3 regions of the Variovorax restrictus genome follow, and region 1 is predicted to be linked to each of the others. Evidence: riboswitches for the same ligand, from Rfam matches in the RefSeq annotation. Region 1 holds a riboswitch; each other region holds the start of a gene.
The links. A riboswitch is a leader RNA that binds a small molecule or an ion and turns the genes downstream of it on or off. The one in region 1 is predicted to bind glycine.

Region 1 (3,268 bases):
GGGCGGCCTGACGGGCGTGCTGTTCGGCGAAGGCGTGCGGCTGGTGTCGCGCGTCACGCAGGGTTGCCAGCCGGTGTCGCGCGAACGCGAGATCACCGAGGCCGACGGCAACCTGCTGCTCACGCTCGACGGCGAGCCAGCGCTCGATGTGCTGCTGGCCGACCTGAACGTGTCACTCGACCAGCCGCAGGCGGCGATCGAGGCGGTACGTGCCACGCTGGTGGGCCTGGTCGACGCGGGCCGCGACGGCATCCGCCGGACCGGCGACCTGGGGGACGACGTGCTGGTGCGCCACATCATTGGGCTCGACCCGACGCGCCGCGGCATCGCGATCGCCGATGAGGTCGAAGCCGGCATGCGCATGAGCTTCTGCCGGCGCAACGCGCAGGCCGCACGTGCCGACCTGATGCGCATCTGCGCGGAGATCCGCGAAGAGCTCGAGCCCGAGGAGCAGACACTGGCGACCGCACGCGCGGTGGCCGCGGGCGAAGCCGAGGCGGCGCCGCATCCGGCGCGTCGCGTGGCCGGTGCGGTCTATGTCAGCTGTTCGGGCCGCGGCGGGCCGCACTTCGGTGCGCCAGGCGCCGAGATGCAGATCGTGCGGCATGCGCTGGGCGACGTGCCGCTCGTCGGCTTCTTCGCGGCCGGGGAAATCGCCCGCCACCGCGTCTACGGCTACACCGGCGTGCTGACCGTCTTCGTCGCCTAGCCTTTCTCAAAGGCGAACTCGACCTCGGGCGACAGCCCGCTGACGATGCGTGCGATCGACTTGCCGGCACCGCAGGCGTGGATCCATCCGGCGGCGCCCGGGGCGACGTTCAGGAAGAGGTTGCGCATGCGGGTGCGGCCGATCAGCGGCAGGCCGCTGGCGCCGCGCGCGTAGGGCCGTGTGCTGAGCACGGCGCCGCGGGCGTCGACCACGCCGGGCAGCAGCCGCTCGACATCCGCGAGCAGGCGGGCCAGCCGAAGGTCGTCGGGCAGCGCGGCGGCGGCACTGTCGGCGCTGACCGTCGTCCACACCCGCAGGCGCTCGCCCTCCGGCGTCGCGATGCGCTGCATCCGCAGCCGGCTGTCCCAGTCATGGAGCAGTGCCGTCGGCGCGCGTTCTGCATCCTTGAGCGGCAGCACCACCGAATGCTCGTGCATCAGCCGCAGTCGCAGCGGCATGCCCAGGTCCTGCGCCACGGCCGCGCTGCCGCAGCCCAGGGCCATCACGTAGGCGTCGGCGCGCAAGGTGCTGCGTTCGCCGTCGGCATTGCGCAGCTCGACGTGGTCGACCCGGCCCTCTTGCGCATGCAGCTTCGTCACCGTGTGGTTCATGAGAAAGCGCACGCCGGCGGCACGGCACAGGAAGATGGTGCTGTCGGCGAAACCGGCGGCGTCGGACGAGGTGCCCTCGCGCGTGAAGGCGGCGCCGGCGAGTCGGCCGCGCAGCGATGCAAGGGCCGGCTCGAGGCGCACGGCCTCTTCGGCCGAGAGCAGGTGCATCACGCAGCCCAGCGCATGCAGGCGCGGCACGTTGCGCTCGAACTGCGCGAAGGCCTCGGCGTCGGTGTAGATGCGCATCCAGCCCGGCCCGCGGGGGGTCTGCGTCACACCGGTCTCGCGACCCAGCGCACGCACGCTCTCGCGGCTGTAGGCGCCCAGTCGCACCAGGTGTTCCATGCGTTCGGTCGGGCGATGGGCGGCACCGGTCAGGTAGCCGGCCCAGCCGTGCATGCGGTGGCGCATCCGATCGAAGGCCGCGCGCCACGAAAAGCCAGCGCCACGGGCGGCGGCGGGCTGGGCGGGAGCCGCTTTTGCGACCAGCCCGCGGGCCTTGGCGGCGGGTGTGCCATGACGGTCGATTACCGTCACCTCGTGGCCGAGTTGCTGGAGGTAGTAAGCCGAAGCGACGCCGAGCAGGCCGCCGCCCAAAACGATCACGCGCATGGTCCAGATCCTTGTGGGATGGCACAAACGGCGGATGCATGACAAGCCAGGTGGTGGCGGGTCGCATCCGGGTTCGGGTTGCCGCTCCCTCTGTCCTTGGTACCTGAGAGATTCGCCCGCAGCGGCGTGCGGCGGGGTTGCTCCTTCGGTGCATCGCGCGGGGCGATGGCTCTCCAGACGGCTAGATCAATAGACGGCAGTCATCGAACCGGCATGCGGTTCACCTCGGCGTTCATGGGAGTTTGCGCTTACGGTGGGGTGGGGGACACCCGCTCTCCTGCAGACCTAGAGTTTACCCTTGTTGACAATTTGGCGCGACTGGCCATTCGGCCTAGGCGGGTCGCTGTCAGGGCTCTCGGCTGGTCTTGCTCGGTTTGGCGTCGCTGCGGCGCAGTCGGGTGAAGGCCTCGAATTCCCAGTTGCGCATGCCCAGCAGCAGGGTGTAGCCCTCGCGGTCGTTGGGCGAGAGCTTCTGGTCGGTCTGGTGCTGCTGCGCGAAATCCTGCGCCACCCGCTGCAGCCGTTCGAGGAAGGACGGCGCCAGCGCCCGGCTGATCGAGCCGTGCACCAGCAGCAGACCCTCGGCCGGGCCGTCGAAGCCGCCACGGTAGTAGTCGAGCACCACGTTCTCCCGGAAGAAGTCCATCACCGGCCCGTGCGGCCGCCAGCGGAAAGTCTTGGCCAGCTTGAGCCGGTAGCGGTTGAGCGGGCGCAGCTCGATGATGCCGATGCGGTCGAGCTGCACCAGGCAGGCGATGCATTCGGCTTCGGTGATGCGGTAGGCCGCCACGATCTGCTCCAGCGTCCATTGGCTCAGCACGTTGATGGCCACCAGCAGCAGCTTCTTGTCGCGCACCACCGCCTTCTCCTGCTCCTGCGTCAGCTCGCGCAGCAGCGGCTGGGCGTCGGCCACGCGACGGGCCAGCTCGGCGAAGTCGATCTTGAGCGCCCGGCAGATCGCGTCGACCCGGCTGAGGGGCATGTCGCCCTTGGCCAGCATGCGCTTGACGCTCGATTCGGCCATGCCCAGCGCGCGCGCCAGGTCGGCGTAGGTCATGCGGGCGCTCTTGAGTTCGTTCTTCACGGCCTGGACGAGGTCGACGGTGGTGCTCATGGAAAACAGGTCCTTGGTACTGATTTTCGATACCGGTCGGCTTGGATTGGCAGACCGTATCGATTTTCGATGCCAATTTGTGCCGGTGGCAACTAGATTCCGCTCCCACCGCACCACCGGAGTCCACCATGAACCGATCCAAGCGCTTCCCGACCTCGCCGCTGTTCCAACGCCTGGCGCCGCAAGTCGCGCCGCTTGCGCCCCGCGAGCGCGCGCTGCTCT
Region 2 (3,268 bases), on a different contig from region 1:
TCGCCAACGCGGGCCTGTTCGCCTTCCTGATCACGCGCGCGGGCGTGCCCGACGCCATCGGCCACTGGCTGCAGGAGGTGCTCAAGTCGCCGGTGATGTTCCTGCTGGGCGTGAACGCGGCGCTATTCGTCATCGGCATGTTCATCGAGACCAGCGCGGCCATCATCGTGCTCGCGCCCATCCTCGCGCCGGTGGCGATGCACTTCGGCGTCGATCCGGTGCACTTCGGGCTGATCATGGTGGTCAACCTCGCGCTCGGCATGATCACGCCGCCTTTCGGCGTGAACCTGTTCGCGGCCTGCACCGTGGCGCGAATATCGCTCGACCGCATCGTGAAGGACCTGATCCCCTTCGTGCTGGTCGTGCTCGGCTGCTTGATGCTGATCACCTACTTCCCGGCGATCTCGCTGACACTGCGCGACCTGGTTTACGCGAAATAGCGCACGGGCGTGGCGGCGGCCTTCATGCCGCTGTCATGCCCTGCCCCGATGCTGGCGAGCCCATCTTCCGCCCGGCATCTCATGTTCTTCAGCAAGACCGACAAGGCCCGTGACGAATTGCGCCCTGGCCGCCGCACGCTGACCCAGCGCGAGCGCGCCGTGCTGCTGATGGCCGACGGCCAGCGCTCGGTGACCGACTTCGTGCCGCTCTTCACGGACCGCGACGAGGCGGTGCGCGTGGCGCGGCATCTGCTGCACGAGGGCTATCTGCATGCGCCGGACGAACGCATCGACGCGCCAGCCGTCGTCGTGCCGAATGTGCCCGAGCCATCGCCACCCGCCGTACCAGTCGCCGTGTCGGCCGACCCCTTCGACGGCAAGCCCTCCCTGGCGACCACGCGCATGTTCCTGTTCGACCTGTGCGAGCGAATGTTCGCGCGGCGTGATCCGGCGATGGCCGTCGTGCTGCGCGACACGCTGCGCGAGGCACGCGACCGCGTCACGATGCTGGCCGTGGCCGACATGATGCTCGCGGAGATACGGCAGGCCGCGGGCGACGAGCGTGCCGACGCCATCCAGGACCGCATCGCCAAGTTGTTGCCAGCCGAAACGGTGCACTGAGCCCGCGTCGATCCACTACACTCGCCCGGGTCAGGAGAGCGCCCGCACGGGCCACCGAAGGCGCAGGAACCCATCCGAACGCTCAGGTACCAAGGACTGACGAGGCGCCCGTTCACCCGGGCGTTTCCTTGCTGGAGAGAGGTCGGTCGTCCATCGCGACATGCCGGCCCACCGAAGGAGCAAACCCTAAGCCTGTGACCAGGCGGGGCGAATCTCTCAGGTAGAGCGGACAGCAGGGGTGGCCCATGACTTGCGTCGTGGATTCCGTCTGCCCCTTGTTTTGGAGAGCGCCCATGGCTGCTTCCGACGATTCGCTTCCGCTCCAGAAGACCCCGCTGCACGCCCTGCACGTCGAACTCGGCGCCCGCATGGTGCCCTTCGCCGGCTACTCGATGCCGGTGCAATACCCCGCCGGCCTGATGGCCGAGCACAAGCACACCCGCACCGCCGCCGGCCTGTTCGACATCTCGCACATGGGCCAGCTTCGCCTGGTCGGGCCCGATGCTGCCGCGGCCTTCGAGACGCTGATGCCGGTCGACGTGGTCGACCTGGCACCCGGCAAGCAGCGCTACGGCCTGCTGCTCAATGACGCAGGGGGCATCCTCGATGACCTGATGTTCTTCAACGAAGGCCACGGCTCGCTCTTCGTCATCGTCAACGGCGCCTGCAAGGCCGCCGACCTCGCCCACATCAAGCAGAGGATCGGTGCGCGCTGCGACGTGCAGCCGATGCCCGACCATGCGCTGCTCGCGCTTCAGGGCCCGCAGGCCGCCGCCACGCTGGCGCGGCTGTCGCCCGGCGTCGAGCGCTTCGTCTTCATGACGGGTGGCGCGGTGCAGATCGGCGACAAGGACGTGAAGATCCCGGCCTTCGTCACCCGCAGCGGCTACACCGGCGAAGACGGCTTCGAGATCTCGGTGAAGGCGAACGACGCCGAGGCACTAGCCCGCCTTCTACTGGCGCAGCCCGAGGTGCAGCCGATCGGCCTGGGCGCACGCAACTCGCTGCGGCTGGAAGCGGGTCTGTGCCTGTACGGCCACGACATCGACGAGACGACCACGCCGGTCGAGGCCTCGCTCAACTGGGCGATCCAGAAGGTGCGTCGCACCGGTGGTGCGCGCGCGGGCGGGTTCCCCGGCGCGGACAAGGTGCTGTTCCAGCTGGCGGCCGCGGCCTCGGGCGCGGCGGGCATCGCCGACCACGAGACGCTCAAGCGCCGCCGCGTCGGCCTGGTCGCGCTGGAACGCATCCCGGTACGCGACGGCACGCCGCTCGAGTCTTTCGAGGGCGCCGCCATCGGCCAGGTGACCAGCGGCCTGCTCGGGCCGACGGCCGACCGGCCGATCGCGATGGGCTACGTGGCAACCGCCTATGCGGAGCCGGGCACCCGCCTGCAGGCCATCGTGCGCGGCAAGCCGGTGCCGATGGAAGTGACCACCCTGCCCTTCGTGCCGACCCGATACTACCGAGGCTGATTTCTTTTTCACCCCTTATCAGGAGCCCCCATGAGCACCAAATTCACCAAGGACCACGAATGGGTCCAGGCCACCGGCAGCGACGCGATCGTCGGCATCACCGTGCATGCGCAGGACGCGCTGGGCGACGTCGTGTTCGTCGACCTGCCGGACGTCGGCAAGACCTTCGCGCAAGGTGAAGTCGCTGGCGTCGTCGAATCGGTCAAGGCCGCGGCCGATGTCTTCATGCCCGTCTCGGGCGAGATCACCGAAGTCAACGAAGCGCTGCGCGCCGACCCCTCGCTCGCCAACAGCGACCCGCTCGCGGCCGGCTGGTTCTTCAAGGTCAAGCTGAGCGAGCCCGCCCAGCTCGACGCCCTGCTCGAAGCCGCCGACTACGACAAGTTCGCTGCTGAAAATTGACTCGCCCCCAGGCTGCGCGCACTTCGTGTCGCTTCGCCCACCCCCTACCGGGGGCAACACCAGCGGCCCGGCGAAGCCGGTTCCGCGGTGTTCCACCTTCAGACCTGCCAGCTCATCCCGTGTTTGCCTGAACTGCTTCGACACCCCATGCCATCCAACGCCTTCCCCACCCTGCGCGAACTCGAGAACGCCGACGAGTTCATCGCCCGTCACATCGGCATCGAGCCGGCCGACGAGGCGCGCATGCTGCCGGTCATCGGCTCGGCCACGCGCGAGGAACTGATCGACGGCATCGTGCCGCCGGCCATCCGCCGCACCCGGCCGATGCAG
Region 3 (3,268 bases), on a different contig from region 1:
TACTCACCGGGGCGGGCTCCGGCTTCGGCCTCGAATGCGCGCGCATCGGCGCGGCGCGCGGCATGAACCTGGTGCTGGTTGATGTGCAGCAGGACGCGCTCGACCGCGCCCGGGCCGAGATGGAAGCCGCCGGCGCACAGGTGCTGGCGCGCCGCGTCGACGTGTCGAAGGCCGACGAGATGGAGGCGCTGGCCGAAGCGGTGCAGCAGCGCTTCGGCGCCCCGCACTTCGTCTTCAACAACGCAGGCGTCGGCGCCGGTGGTCTGGTGTGGGAGAACACCGTGGCCGACTGGGAATGGGTGCTGGGCGTCAACGTGTGGGGCGTGGTGCACGGCGTGCGCCTGTTCACGCCGATGATGCTGGCCGCTGCCGCAAAGGACCCGAGCTACCGCGGACACATCGTCAACACGGCCAGCATGGCCGGCCTGCTGACGCCGCCGAACATGGGCGTCTACAACGTCAGCAAGCATGCGGTGGTCAGCTTGACGGAGACGCTGTACCAGGACCTGGCACTGGTGACCGACCAGATCGGCGCCAGCCTGCTGTGCCCGTACTTCGTCGCGACCGGCATCCACAGCAGCGAACGCAACCGCCCGGGCACGTTGCCGGCCGCCGAACTCACCAAGAGCCAGCTGATCGGCCAGGCCATGACGGCCAAGGCGGTGAACAGCGGCAAGGTGAGCGCGGCCGACGTGGCGGGCAAGGTATTCGACGCGATCGCCGCGAACCAGTTCTACGTTTTCAGCCATCCGAAGGCACTGGGCAACGTGAAGAGCCGGATGGACAGCATCGTGTCGATCACCAACCCGGCCGATCCTTTCCTCGAACGCCCCGACATCGGCCAGCAGCTGCGCGCGCAACTGCGGTCCTGAACTACAGGCACCGGTGGTGCCGGCGTGCTAACTTGGCCACACCATGCTGTCCTTTCACGCCATCTTCCGCCGTCTTCCTCTTCTGCTGCTCACGCCGCTCATGGCATGGGCGCTGGCCGGGCCTGCCGCTGCGCAGGACGGCAACGCGCTGAAGGCGAAGTACACGGCCCTCGCGTCGCGGCTGGCCGACAACCCGTTCCAGCGTCCGCTGGTGCTCGATTCGGCCGAGAAGCCCGATCGGCTGAGCGGCGACATCTACGCGGTGGTCGACCATCCCTTCGCCGACATCGGTGCGCTCGGCAAGCCGGGGAACTGGTGCGAGGTGCTGATGCTGCACCTCAACACCAAGCATTGCGTGGTGAAGGGCGAGGGCGGCGGGGCCGTGCTGGACGTGGCGGTCGGTCGCAAGTTCGATCAGCCGCTGGACCAGGCGCAGCGCGTGCAATTCGCGTGGAAGCCGATCGCCAGCGGCGCCGACTACGTGGCGGTACAGCTGTCGGCCGACGAGGGGCCGTTGTCCACGCGCGACTACCGCATCGTGTTCGAGGCTGCGCCGATCGCGTCGGGCAAGAGCTTCGTGCACCTCTCGTATTCCTACGCCTATGGCACGGCCGCTCGGCTCGCCATGAAGGCCTACCTCGGCACGCTCGGCAGCGGCAAGGTCGGCTTCACCGTGACCGGCCGCGACGCGCAGGGCACCCCCGAGCAGATCGGCGGCGTGCGCGGCGTGGTCGAGCGCAACACCATGCGCTACTACTTGGCCATCGACGCCTTTCTCGACGCGCCGAAGCCGGAGCAGCTCGATCGCCGGCTGGCGGCCTGGTTCGACGGCACCGAGCGCTATGCGCGGCAGTTGCACGAAGTCGAGCGCGCCGATTACCTCGCGATGAAGCAGAGCGAGTACAAGCGGCTCAAAGGCGGCGGTTGAAGAGCGGCGGCTGAAGCAAGGCTCGCCCGATCGGGCCTGCGCCGGTAGAATCCGCCATCTGCAGGAGAGTGCCGGGCCCCGTCCCGGCCACCGAAGGCGCAATCTCCCATGAACGCTCAGGTCCCGTACTGCACACCACCATCGCCGTCTGGAGAGCCGTCACGACCGTGACGCACCGAAGGAGCAAGGCCCGGCCGAAAGCCGCGGCTGAATCTCTCAGGTACCAAGGACAGGGGGAGCGGCACCACGCATGACACGCGTCATGCGTGCCATCGTTCCTCTGGAGTTCCCCATGAAAGTGGTTGTCCTCGGCGCCGGCCTGCTCGGCGTCACCTCTGCGTATTTCCTTCGTCAACTCGGTCACGACGTGACCGTGATCGACCGGCAGGCCTCGCCAGCCGCCGAGACCAGCTTCGCCAACGGCGGGCAGATCTCGGTCAGCCATGCCGAACCGTGGGCCAATCCGAGCGCGCCGCTGAAGGTGCTCAAGTGGCTGGGCAAGGAAGATGCACCGCTGCTCTTCCGCATCCGCGCCGACATGCGCCAGTGGCTCTGGGGCCTGCAGTTCCTGCGCGAATGCACGCCCGCGCGCACCCAGCACAACATCGAGCAGATCGTGCGCCTGGGCACCTACAGCCGCGACACGCTGCAGGCGCTGCGGCGCGACATCGGCATCGAATACGACCAGCGCACGCAGGGCATCCTGCATTTCTACACGAGCCAGAAGGAGTTCGACGGCGCCGAGGGGCCGGCCGCGCAGATGCGCGCTCTGGGCTGCGACCGGCGCGTGATCTCGGCGGACGAGGCGGTGCGCATCGAGCCGGCCTTGCGGCACATCCGGCCGCAGCTCGCCGGCGCCACCTACACCGCCGAAGACGAGTCGGGCGACGCGAACAGCTTCGCGCGCGAGCTGGTCGCACGCTGCCGCGCCGACGGCGTGCAGTTCCTGATGAGCCACACCGTGACGGCGCTGCGGGAGGCCGGCGGCCAGATCGACCACGTCGAGGCCACCGATGCCGATGGCCGCTTCCAGCGTGTGCGTGGCGATGCCTACGTGCTCGCGATGGGCAGCCTGAGCCCGCTCTACGCGGCGCCGCTGGGCATCCGCCTGCCGATCTATCCCGCCAAGGGCTACTCGGTGACGCTGCCCGTGAAGGACGCGTCGATGGCGCACCAGGTGTCGCTCACGGATGACGAGTACAAGCTCGTGTTCTCGCGCCTGGGCGACCGGCTGCGCATCGCCGGCACGGCCGAACTCAACGGCTACGACCGCGACCTTAACCGCGTGCGTTGCGAAGCGATCGTGCGCCGCACCGAAGAGCTCTTCCCTGGCGCGGGCGACCTCGAGCAGGCGCAGTTCTGGACCGGTCTGCGCCCGGCGACGCCGTCGAACGTGCCGATCATCGGCCGCTCGAAGCTGCCGAACCTGTTCCTGAACACGGGCCACGGCACGCTGGGGTGGACGCAT

Region 2: another riboswitch for glycine. It lies ahead of gcvT (glycine cleavage system aminomethyltransferase GcvT); the one in region 1 lies ahead of ACSFA0_RS21830 (FAD-dependent oxidoreductase).
Region 3: another riboswitch for glycine. It lies ahead of ACSFA0_RS18730 (D-amino acid dehydrogenase); the one in region 1 lies ahead of ACSFA0_RS21830 (FAD-dependent oxidoreductase).

Annotation. Positions count from the first base shown of each region.
Region 1 is NZ_JBPJZH010000004.1:173,167-176,434, reverse strand. Features, by position in the region: gene ACSFA0_RS21835 (FIST signal transduction protein) at 1-709, shown strand, start outside; gene ACSFA0_RS21830 (FAD-dependent oxidoreductase) at 706-1,932, opposite strand; glycine riboswitch at 2,013-2,119, opposite strand; gene ACSFA0_RS21825 (helix-turn-helix domain-containing protein) at 2,279-3,046, opposite strand; gene ACSFA0_RS21820 (hypothetical protein) at 3,175-3,268, shown strand, end outside.
Region 2 is NZ_JBPJZH010000001.1:2,333,747-2,337,014, reverse strand. Features, by position in the region: gene ACSFA0_RS11015 (TRAP transporter large permease) at 1-440, shown strand, start outside; gene ACSFA0_RS11010 (hypothetical protein) at 522-1,061, shown strand; glycine riboswitch at 1,083-1,170, shown strand; glycine riboswitch at 1,183-1,304, shown strand; gene gcvT (glycine cleavage system aminomethyltransferase GcvT) at 1,355-2,536, shown strand; gene gcvH (glycine cleavage system protein GcvH) at 2,567-2,938, shown strand; gene gcvP (aminomethyl-transferring glycine dehydrogenase) at 3,086-3,268, shown strand, end outside.
Region 3 is NZ_JBPJZH010000002.1:867,158-870,425, forward strand. Features, by position in the region: gene ACSFA0_RS18720 (SDR family oxidoreductase) at 1-872, shown strand, start outside; gene ACSFA0_RS18725 (hypothetical protein) at 916-1,800, shown strand; glycine riboswitch at 1,939-2,043, shown strand; gene ACSFA0_RS18730 (D-amino acid dehydrogenase) at 2,093-3,268, shown strand, end outside.